DNA from 2 places in the Sediminibacterium sp. FW305-C-49 genome. Region 1 is predicted to be linked to the other one. Evidence: riboswitches for the same ligand, from Rfam matches in the RefSeq annotation. Region 1 holds a riboswitch; the other holds the start of a gene.
What was found. Region 1 has a riboswitch for S-adenosylmethionine ahead of ACH3Z1_RS00255 (trans-sulfuration enzyme family protein). Riboswitches for the same ligand answer to the same signal wherever they lie in the genome.

Region 1 (6,055 bases):
TACCGCTGACTGACCTAATGTAATGTATCCGAGGCCTACATCCTGTAACACTTTTACTTTTCTATAGAGATAATGTACAGGTTGAAAAAAATCGCAGGCTTCATCAACGGTCATATTCAATACATCACTGATTGATTTGCCTTTGTATCTTATCTCCAGTGTTTCACGATTGTATCTTTTGCCGTTACACTTTTCACAGTGCACATACACATCTGGAAGGAAATTCATTTCAATGACACGCATGCCACCACCTTCACACATATCGCAACGGCCTCCTTTTACATTAAAAGAAAAACGTCCTGCGTTGTATCCCCTGATTTTTGCTTCGGGAACCGATGCAAACAAAGTTCTGATCTCTGTAAAGAAACCACAATAGGTTGCCGGATTGCTTCGTGGTGTTCTGCCAATGGGTGACTGATCAATTTCAATCACTTTATCAATATGCTCAAGCCCCTTGATACTCTTGAATTCCATAGGTGTCACCCTGCTGTTATAACAATGTTTCGATAACAGTGGATATAAGGTTTCATTGATGAGTGTTGATTTACCACTTCCACTTACACCACTCACCACAATGAGTTTACCCAATGGAAACTGTACGCTTACATTTTTCAGGTTATTGCCACCCGCACCTTTTAACTCCAGTATTTTTCCATTGCCACTTCTTCTCTCTGCAGGTATTTCAATACTTTTTTTCCCATTCAGGTATTGTGCTGTTTCGGACTGACTCTTCAACACCTCGGATGGAGTTCCTTCTGCAACAATTTGTCCGCCGTAAGTACCTGCCCTCGGACCGATATCAACAAGATGATCTGCCGCCAGCATAATATCTTTATCATGTTCCACTACCAATACCGTATTCCCAATGTTTCGCAGATTTTGGAGGGCTTTGATGAGTTGATGGTTATCGCGCTGGTGCAACCCGATGGATGGTTCATCAAGTATATAAGTAATACCCTGCAACTGCGATCCAATTTGTGTAGCAAGCCTGATACGTTGCGACTCTCCACCGCTTAATGTTCTGGATGGCCTGTTTAACGAGAGATAAGTAAGGCCCACATCCAGTAAAAACTGTAAACGCTCTCTGATTTCTTTCAGGATATCTTTTGCGATAACATTCTGCTTATTGTCTAACCTTTTCTCAATTCCTTCAAACCATTTCTGCAGTTTATCGAGGTTCAGGTTACTGAGTTCTGAAATATTTTTTTCATCTACCTTAAACCAGAGACTTTCTTTTTTCAGTCTTGCTCCTTTACATTCCCCACAGGTTCTCAGTTCCATGAATTGTTCCACCCATTCCCTTAAAGCCTCACTGCTGCTCGTTCCTGTGAACCAGCGTTTGAGCATGGGAATAATACCTTCAAAAACACCTTCATAAGGTGTTCCTGTAGCTACTTCATCCATATCTACCATTTCTTCCGTAACACCATCCGCATTTCCGTAGAGTAATATATTGAGTGATTTTTCGGGTAGTTCTTTGATGGACTTATCAAGGCTGATCTTATTCTTTTTTGCGAGTACTTCTACGTTTCTGAACATGTAGGCATCCCGTTGCTCACCCAACGGTGCAATACCTCCTTCTTTTATACTCAGTGAACGATCAGGTATCACCGCTTCCATACTCACCGAATAAACATTGCCTAATCCTTTGCAAACCGGGCAGGCGCCATAGGGTGAATTAAATGAAAATGCATTGGGTGAAGGTTCCTCATAACTAATCCCCGTCTCTTCACACATCAGTTGTTTGGAATACTGTACAACTTTACTGGTATCATTGATGAGGAGGAACATCAGGTCTTTGCCCATTTTCAGGGTCTGCTGTACACTTTGACTCAATCTTACCCGCATACCATCCGTTACCTGCAAACGGTCTATTACCACTTCAATATCATGGATTTTATAACGGTCTACCTGCAATTTGGGTGTGAGATCAATTACTTCACCGTCAACCCTTACTTTGAGAAATCCTTTTTTGCGGATATCTTCAAATAGCTCACGATAATGACCTTTTCTACCACGAATCAATGGCGCCAGTAAAGTGATTTTTTTCTGTTTGTATTTCTGAAAAATATTGTCAACGATTTCTTCCTCGCTGAACTTGATCATCTTCTTCCCCGTGTTGTAACTATATGCTTCCCCAATCCGTGCAAATAACAAACGCATAAAGTCATATACTTCTGTAACGGTACCAACCGTAGATCGCGGGTTCTTATTGGTTGTTTTTTGTTCGATGGAAATAACAGGTGAAAGCCCGGTAATTTTATCTACATCGGGTCTCTCCATATCGCCCATAAACTGGCGTGCGTAGGCACTGAAACTTTCCATGTACCTGCGTTGTCCTTCATTATATATGGTATCGAAAGCGAGAGATGATTTACCGCTTCCGCTTACGCCCGTGAAAACAACCAGTTTATTTTTAGGAATGCTTATGTCGATATTTTTCAGGTTATGCTCCCGCGCGCCGTACACAGAAATCTGCTCTTCCTGAAATGATGGAGGAGATGTTTTATTCTCCTGTGAAGTCTTTTTTGCCATAGCTGAAAGGTAAAGATAAGAACATCCGGTCAGCCTTTTTGTTGCAAGCGAACGAGTGTTAGGAAAAAATTTTATGCGACGAAACGCTTTACAGCAAAAGGTTTCACAGAATTAACAAATTTATTTTTTATACAGATTTGGTAAATTGATCGGCAGCACCCTACTTTTGTACCAGTTCTTTCAACAACAACTTATCAAGAAAGGCAGAGGGAATTGGCCCGATGATGCCTTGGCAACCCATATCGCTTACTCAGCGGTACGAAGGTGCCAAATCCGATTCCGCCACAGGCGGAAAGAGATAAGTCAGAGTAAAAGTTTGATTTCAAAACGGTTCGCCGTTCTACATAGTTCAAGCTCATCTGACTTACCGGGTGAGCTTTTTTTATGCTCTGCCGGTAAGTTCACTCTCCTTCAGGATTTGTTGCTGCGAAAAACACTGATTAACAACATTCATCATTTCTTTCTCAGGAAAGAAGCAAACTGTTTAACATGAGCAACGCAACACAACTGATTCACAGTATTCCGGTTGACCCACTTACCGGTGCCATTGCCGTACCCATTTACCAAACTTCCACTTTTGTGCAGGAGGCACCTGGTGTAAACAAAGGTTATGATTATGCCCGTAGCGGAAACCCCACACGTGCCACACTAGAAAAGTTAATTGCCGAACTGGAAAATGGTGAAGTGGGCCTTGCATTTGCCAGCGGACTTGCAGCCATCGACAATGTCATCAAACTACTGAAGACCGGAGATGAAATTGTTGCCGTTGATGATATTTATGGTGGTGCTTTCCGTCTTTTTAATAATGTATATGAACAGTTTGGCATTAAAGTACATTATGTAGACACTAGTGATGTAGCTAATATTGTGGATGCCATTACCCCAAAAACCAAACTGATCTGGCTGGAAACGCCTACCAACCCTACTTTAAAAATTTCAGACATTGCGGCCATTGCTAAAGTGGCCAAAGCCAATGGCTGTTTACTTTGCGTAGATAATACTTTTGCTACACCTGCCTTACAACAACCTCTTTCATTGGGAGCTGATATTGTGATTCACAGCGCTACCAAATACCTGGGCGGACACAGCGATCTGATTGCCGGTATTGTAGTAGCCAAAGACCAAGAAATCGGTGCCCGGTTAAAATATTTACAGAATGCCTGTGGTGCCATATTGGGGCCATTTGATAGCTGGCTGGTGATTCGTGGTATTGAAACACTTCACCTGCGTATTCGCCAGCATTGCAGTAGTGCACTTGCTGTTGCCCAGTTTCTGGAATCGCACCCGGCAGTTGATAAAGTGTACTATCCGGGTTTAAGTACACACCCCAATCACGAAGTTGCAAAAAAGCAGTCCAAAAATTTTGGCGGTATCGTTTCTTTCTCCCTGAAAGAAGATACAGCGCAGGCAGCCATTGATTTTGTTAGTGCTACCAAACTATTCAAACTCGCAGAAAGCCTGGGTGGAATTAAAAGTCTAGTATCACATCCGGCTAATATGACCCACAAATCTATTCCGGCTGAGAAAAGAAGATCCGCAGGTGTTTCAGACAGTCTGATACGCTTATCAATTGGACTCGAAGAACCAGAGGACCTCGTGGCTGATCTTTCAGACACATTTGACCGTGTATATTCTAAACAACAACAATATTCAACAAACACTATAGCATAAACAGCAATGGAAGCACACAAACAGTTAACGATTGGATTATTTGGATTTGGCGTAGTAGGTGAAGGCTTGTACAAAGTATTACAGCAAACACCTTCATTAAAAGCCAGCATCAAAAAAGTATGTATCAGGAATGCAGCTAAGAAAAGAGATGCTCCTGCTGATTTATTTACGACCGACAGACAAGTGTTACTGAGTGATCCTGAGATCAATGTAATCGTAGAAGTAATTGATGACGCCAATGCCGCTTTTGAGATTGTTTCAACTGCATTACGCAACGGTAAATCGGTAGTCAGTGCCAGCAAAAAAATGATTGCTGAACATTTACCTGAATTGCTCGAAATACAGGCGCAAACCGGCCAGTCATTTTTATATGAATCTTCCGCCTGTGCTTCCATCCCTGTCATCAGGAACCTGGAGGAATATTACGATAATGACCTGCTTCATTCTATCAAAGCCATTGTTAATGGATCAACTAATTTTATCCTGACCAAAATGTTTGAGGATAAGCTCGATTTCCAGTCGGCTCTTCTACTTGCTCAGCAATTAGGCTTTGCCGAAAGCAATCCGAAATTAGATGTGGAAGGATATGATGCACTTAACAAATGGGTTATCCTCCTGAACCATGCTTATGGTATTGTTACCAGCCCTAATGACGTACTCTTCAGTGGTATCCAGAATATTCAGCTAAGTGATGCATTGGTGGCCAAGGAAAAAAACCTCGACATCAAACTGATTGCCCAGGCTAAAAAATTAAAGAACGGTTCGGTTGCCGCTTTTGTATTGCCTCAATTTGTAAAACAGGATGAGCCACTTTCTTTCGTGAAAAATGAATATAATGGTGTGGTTATTGAAAGCGGTTTTGCAGATAAACAGTTCTTTTATGGAAAAGGGGCCGGCAGTTTCCCTACTGCTTCTGCCGTATTAAGCGATATTGCTGCTTTACGCTACAATTATAAATACGAATACAAAAAACTTTACCACCACAAACCACATACCCTGACCAACGATTTTTACCTGAAAGTGTATGTAAGTTTTGATGACTGGAAATACATTCCACGTGAAGATTTTGAATGGATTGAAGAATGGCATGCAGAAGCTGAAAGAAAATACCTGGTAGGCGTATTGCATGTAAGCAAATTAACAGGGGAAGAATGGTGGAAAGAAAACAACACTTCACTTATTCTTACCAATGATCCGATCATTGATAATCTGGATATCATTAAACTCAAGAAAAAAAGCCTGGAACTGGCCGGTGTAGCATAAACAGAATTGCAGGTTAGCAGCGTTTTCCTTTTCTTCGCTTTGTGAACAGGACAAAGCTACATATGCCTAAAAGCCTACAAACAGCAATACTCATTACACTATTATTGAGTGCCCTCTTATTTGGTTTTTCGGCATGGTACGGAAAGGAAAACGCTTTTTTATTGTTGAATACCAATCTTGGCCCAATCGCCGATCAATTCTTCAGATTTTGCACTTATCTGGGTGATGGAATCATCTGGGTACCCGTTACTTTACTCATACTGGCATTTCGGAGGAAATACTGGATACTGGTTTTTGCCTGCATCATTATTTCAACACTGATTGCCCAGCTCAGTAAGAATGTTTTTTTTAAGGGTCTGCCACGTCCATCCCTGGCGATTCCAGACAACTCCCTTTTTCACAGTGTGTCAGGTGTTGATCTGCATACCATGAATAGTTTTCCATCGGGCCATACCACTACTGCTTTTACCATTTTCCTCATGGCCTGTTTACTGATCGATAAGAAATGGGTGGTATTTGCTGGCCTATTGTATGCTTTAATTGCTGCTTATTCGAGGGTATATCTTGCGCAACATTTTCCGCTAGA
Region 2 (6,055 bases), 930 kb from region 1:
CGAACTGTTGTGGCATCCAGGCATTAGGTGTGCTTTGTCTTAACTCAGTTGCTTTTTCAATAGCACCCTTCATACCTTTTTCACGTGGTGTAAGTACAAATTCGGCTCCGTATAATGCCATTAATCTTCTGCGCTCAATACTCATGCTCTCGGGCATCACTAGTATAATTTTATAGCCTTTTACTGCAGCTACCAGTGCCAGACCAATGCCTGTGTTACCGCTGGTTGGTTCAATAATCACACTGTCTTTATTGAGTAGTCCTTTTTGTTCTGCATCTTCAATCATCGACAAAGCAATACGGTCTTTGATACTGCTGCCGGGATTATTTTTTTCCAGTTTTAGCCATACTTCATGCTGACTGCCAAATAATTTATTGATGCGTACATGTGGTGTATTGCCAATGGTGGCTAAAATGCTGTTTGCTTTCATGTTATTGTTTTTAAATCACAAAATTTAACGGTTCAGGAAAAGGATCTTTATCTTTTATTTTTATTTCACTTTTATGGTACACGACAGAATTGGGTGCCACACTGTGTGTTAACCAGATATTGCCGCCAATAATACTGCCGGCACCTATCACCGTTCCACCACCTAATATGGTTGCGCCTGAATAAATAATTACATCATCTTCAATGGTTGGATGGCGTTTGGTGCTGGCCAGCTCCTTGTCTACATTCAATGCACCCAATGTAACACCCTGGTATATTTTTACGCGCTCACCAATTACGGTGGTCTCGCCAATGACTATACCTGTTCCATGGTCAATGGCAAAGGATGAACCGATACTGGCTCCGGGATGAATATCAATGCCCGTTTTACTATGTGCATACTCTGCAAACAAACGTGGTAATGTTTTAATCTGCTGGCGGTATAACTGATTAGACAAACGATAAATGGCTGTTGCATAAAAGCCGGGATATGCCACCAGCACTTCTTCAATCGATTCTGCTGCCGGATCAAAAGCCAATACTGCATCTGCATCTTTCAGTAATGCCTCATAAATAGCAGGCAAAGCATTGAAAAAAGAATTAGTATGTTCTTTCACCTTGTTCTCATCCCGCAGGAGTTCAAACAAGATCGCAGAAAAAGTATGACGTATTTCATCATACTCCCCCGACAGTTTCTCTACCGAATTGAACTTCTTTTCGTAAGACCCGAACAAAAAATTAAACAGATCATCCATAAAATTTTCTGCCAGTGCCTTATCAGGAAAAGCATGATACGCTTTCCGGTTTCGCTGAAACAACTGTTGTATAAAAATATCTTCTGCCATAGTTATGATTGAATCATGCAGGCCCCAACGGTTACATGACTTGTTTCATCAATTAAAATAGCGCCACCATTGGTTCTCAGCTCCTGGTAAGCATCATACGCTACCGGACTGGCTGTTTTAATGATCACTTTTACAATATCATTGAGAGCCACGGTTTCGGGTGAAGCAATTTGCTCCAGAGAGTGAACATCCAGTTTATAGCTCACTTCTTTTACCACCGAACGCACTTGCTTACTGTTGATCTGTAACAAATATTTATTGCCAGGCACCAATGCTTTATGATCCATCCAGCATAGCAAAGCTTCTATTTCATTGGCCACTTTGGGCTGGTGCTCTTTTTTAACAATCAGGTCGCCACGGCTGATATCAATATCATCTTCAAGATGTATCACAACGCTTTGCGGTGCAAATGCTTCATCCACTTCTTTGCCATTATGCTCAATGGCTTTGATGGTGCTGCTGGTGCCGGCTGGTAATATGGTTACCGGGTCTCCTTTTTTGTAGATCCCGCTGTTGATTTTCCCGGCATAGCCCCGGTAATCGTGCAGTTCTTCTGTTTGCGGGCGTATAACATATTGTACCGGAAAACGGGCTCTTACTAAGTCGATATCATTGTCAAGTTCTACCGTCTCAAGAATATCGAGCAAGGAAGGACCTTCGTACCAGCCAAGTGCTACTGTCTTCTCTACAATATTATCTCCATTCAATGCGCTGATAGGGATATAACGTACATCTTTCAACCCCAGTTTTTTGGCTACTTCTGCATAATCAATCACAATATTATTGTACACATCCTGCGAGTATTGCACCAGGTCCATTTTATTAATGGCCACCACTATATGCGGGATATTTAACAATGAAGCAATGATGGAGTGTCTTCTTGTTTGTTCAACCACACCATGTCTTGCATCGATGAGAATAATAGCAAGATCGGAGTTGGATGCGCCCGTTACCATGTTCCGGGTGTACTGGATATGACCAGGTGCATCGGCGATGATAAATTTCCGTTTGGGGGTAGCAAAATATTTATAGGCCACATCAATGGTAATGCCCTGTTCTCTTTCGGCTCTTAAACCATCGGTAAGCAGTGCGAGATCAATCTCACCATCTTCCTTGTTTTTACTTTGTTTTTCCAGTGCTTCAAGGTGATCGATCATGATCGATTTACTGTCGAACAATAAACGGCCTATCAGGGTCGATTTCCCGTCATCTACACTACCTGCTGTTATAAATCGGAGTAAGTCCATTTGTTTTGTTTTAGAAATAACCATTCTTTTTTCTGTCTTCCATTGCCGCTTCGCTTACTTTATCATCAATTCTTGTTTCACCACGTTCACTGGTTTTAGTTGCGGTGATTTCCCTGATGATATCATCAATACCGGAAGCATTTGATTCCACTGCAGCGGTACAGGTCATATCACCCACTGTGCGGTATCGTACTTTTTTGGTAACCACCGAATCTGTATCATCCAGTTGTATGAATTCAGATAAAGCAATAAGCTGTCCCTCATGTTCCAACACGGTACGCTCATGCGCAAAGTAGATGGAAGGCAATGCAATATTTTCTCGCCTGATATAATTCCATATATCCAGTTCCGTCCAGTTACTGATGGGGAACACGCGTACATTTTCTCCTTTGCTGATTCGGCCGTTATAAGTGTTCCATAATTCGGGGCGTTGCAGTTTGGGGTTCCACTGACCAAACTCATCTCTCACTGAAAATATTCTTTCCTTGGCCCTCGCTTTTTCTTCATCACGTCTCGCACCGCCGATACAGGCATCAAAACCAAATTCCTCTATCGTATCGAGTAAAGTGTAGGTCTGTAAAGCATTTCTGCTGGCAAATTTTCCTTTGGGTTCAGTGAGCTGTCTTGACTTGATGGTATCTTCCACTTTTCGTACCACTAATTTTTCTCCAATTGTGGCTGCCAGCTCATCTCTGAACTGTAAAGCCTCGGGAAAATTATGGCCTGTATCAATATGCACCAGTGGGAAAGGAAACTTACCCGGACGAAATGCTTTCAAAGCCAGGTGCACCAGCGTAATGGAATCTTTACCGCCACTAAACAATAAAGCCGGTTTTTCAAACTGGCCAGCCACTTCGCGCAGTATATGTATGGCTTCCGATTCGAGCTGATCGAGATAATCTAATCTGTACGCACTCATGCTTCTGCTTTTTTTAAGTTTTCATGTGTTTATTTCTATTGATGTTGGCCACATGCAATTCGCCAATAAATATTTCTGTTGTTATCATGATTTGTTATGGCTCATTTCATGTGAATGCAATCCGCATTCTTTTTTGCTATTGTCTTCCCACCACCAGCGACCTGCCCTGAAATCCTCTCCCGGTTTAATGGCCCTTGTACAAGGTGCACAACCAATACTCACAAAACCTTTGTCGTGTAAAGGATTATATGGAATGGCTTTCTGATGGATATATTGTTTTACTTCTTCTGTTGTCCAGCTAAGTAAGGGGTGATATTTTATGATCTGGTTCGATGCATCCCATTCAATCGATGTAAGGTCCTGCCTTGCAGGTGAATGTTCTGCCCGCAGACCTGTGATCCAGATGGCATTGCCTGATAATGCTTTTTTCAGGGGTATGACTTTCCGGATATTACAACAGGCTGATCTCAGTTCCGGTGAATCGTAAAAGGCATTGGGACCATTGGTTTCAATGTATGCAGACAATGCCTGTGCATCCGGGTAATATGCTTTGATACTGGTTTTATAAAATTCCAGTGTGCGGCTCCAGGTACTATAGGTTTCAGGAAAAAGACGACCTGTATCGAGTGTAAACAAGGATACCGGTAAATGATTGGTTTGTATAATATCTGTAATCACCTGGTCCTCGTAACTGAAACTGGTGGAAAAAGTAACCGCATCCGGATAAGCTTCTGCCAGAAAAGCAATGGCTTCTTTAGGAGAATAGTCCCGGAGTTTTTGCTGTAAATCCGCAGCTATGCTGCTATGGAGAACTTGTGACATAATTTTTGTTTGGATCGATGAAAGCGGGCAGGCAAGTATCAGTAACCTATTTACAGGTACAACAACAGCATCTGTTGTGAATCATTGATAATGGTGTCATTTTGTTGAATTGCATACGCTCAGTTAAATCGTTCCAGACATGGTATAAAAAAAGGCACCCGATGCTCAGTCAGAATGCCTTGTATTATTACAGTTGCTGTATACGTATAAGAACACTGACTTATCTCATCCCGCCTGAGACGGGACCGGATTTGGCACCTTGCTCCAATAAAATAAGAGTGGTTGCCAAGGCTTCACAGGGCCAATTCCCTCCGCCTTTCTTGATAAGAATGTATAAGAACGAATACAAAGATAGGGGGAAAATTATATTCCCTACTAAATAAGTAGACTTTTTTGTAAAAGAAATGTCAATTTAGGGGGTTAGCAGTTAGCTATTAGCTATTGGCTGTTAGGGTTAACTGTTAAAAGTGATGGTTTTTATTAATCGGTGAACCACCCGATACAAACCACTAGTCATGCACACCCTCTAAACAACTGCTAACGCCTAACAGCTAATAGCAAAAACCTGCTCCAACTGCAAGAGATGTTTTACTTTGCGGCATGACTCAGATTGATAGTGTACAATTAGAGCAGGTGATCCTGCATAAAGTGGGTAACCCTACCAGGGGTGAGGAATTGAAACTCTCCGTAAACCCTTTAACATTGAACGATGAAATCGTCAGAGGTCTTCTCACCAGGTATTTTCTTTCACCCTTTAACGAACATGAACAATACCAGTTTACCCATATCAGCAGCCTGGAGCTGAATGAAGTGTACCAGTATGTGAATGGCATTTTTGATGATCCCAAAAGCTTTGTTTCCCAATCTGCCTTACTGGCTTCTTTTTTATACCAGAAAAGCACCCATGCAAGGGTAAAAGAAGGTGAACTATATGTTACCCGTTTCAGCAATGTTCCTTTTGGTACCGAATATGTGGATGCCATTGGTTTATTCAAAAGTGAAACCAAGGAAACCTTTTTAAAAGTATTTCCGCATGGTCAAAGCTGGGAAGTGATTGCGGAAGATGGAGTAAACATCAACAAACTTGATAAAGGCTGTTTGATTTTTAAAAAGAACAGAGAAGAGGGTTATGTGGTTTGCGTGGTAGACAATACCAACAAACAGGACACACAATACTGGGTTTCTGATTTTTTACAGGTGACCAGATCTGCCAACAGCTACCACCACACAAATGATACGCTGGGCATGTGCAAACTGTTTATCAGTAATGAATTGAATGAAAAATTTGATGTCAGCAAAAGTGACCAGATCGATTACCTGAACCGCAGCATGGAATACTTCAGTTCCAAAGAATCTTTTAACCTGACGGAGTTTGCGGAAGAAGTATTACATCATCCGGAAGTGATTGACAGCTTTACCCAATACAAACAACAATATGAAGTAGCCAGACAGGTGAATATTGAAGACAGTTTCGATATTCATCTGGCAGCCGTAAAAAAACAGCAGCGTATTTTTAAAAGTGTATTAAAGCTCGACAAAAACTTTCACGTATATATCCACGGCAGAAAAGACCTGATTGAAAAAGGATATGATGAAATGAGTGGCAAGCATTATTACAAGCTCTATTTTGACGAAGAGAGCTAAGGGGGAGGAAGCTGTGAGCAAATTTTCTCCGTTACTACTATCCTCCGAAAGGGTCGTCTTCGGCTTTTAATAAGTCTCTCAGGTGCAACAGTGCTTTGCGGATTTTATTGGCATAATCAGGATCATTGATCGGAACAGGCCAACTGATT

Region 2: linked by a shared signal. The riboswitch ahead of ACH3Z1_RS04140 (phosphoadenylyl-sulfate reductase) and the one ahead of ACH3Z1_RS00255 (trans-sulfuration enzyme family protein) in region 1 are both predicted to bind S-adenosylmethionine.

What each region holds. Positions count from the first base shown of each region.
Region 1 covers NZ_JBIQXS010000001.1:64,611-70,665, forward strand. The annotation lists gene uvrA (excinuclease ABC subunit UvrA) at 1-2,535, opposite strand, end outside; SAM riboswitch class I at 2,724-2,840, shown strand; gene ACH3Z1_RS00255 (trans-sulfuration enzyme family protein) at 3,025-4,206, shown strand; gene ACH3Z1_RS00260 (homoserine dehydrogenase) at 4,213-5,469, shown strand; gene ACH3Z1_RS00265 (phosphatase PAP2 family protein) at 5,532-6,055, shown strand, end outside.
Region 2 covers NZ_JBIQXS010000001.1:992,165-998,219, forward strand. The annotation lists gene cysK (cysteine synthase A) at 1-430, opposite strand, end outside; gene ACH3Z1_RS04125 (serine O-acetyltransferase) at 441-1,274, opposite strand; gene ACH3Z1_RS04130 (sulfate adenylyltransferase subunit 1) at 1,277-2,521, opposite strand; gene cysD (sulfate adenylyltransferase subunit CysD) at 2,532-3,440, opposite strand; gene ACH3Z1_RS04140 (phosphoadenylyl-sulfate reductase) at 3,525-4,262, opposite strand; SAM riboswitch class I at 4,480-4,592, opposite strand; gene ACH3Z1_RS04145 (nucleoid-associated protein) at 4,863-5,906, shown strand; gene ACH3Z1_RS04150 (hypothetical protein) at 5,944-6,055, opposite strand, start outside.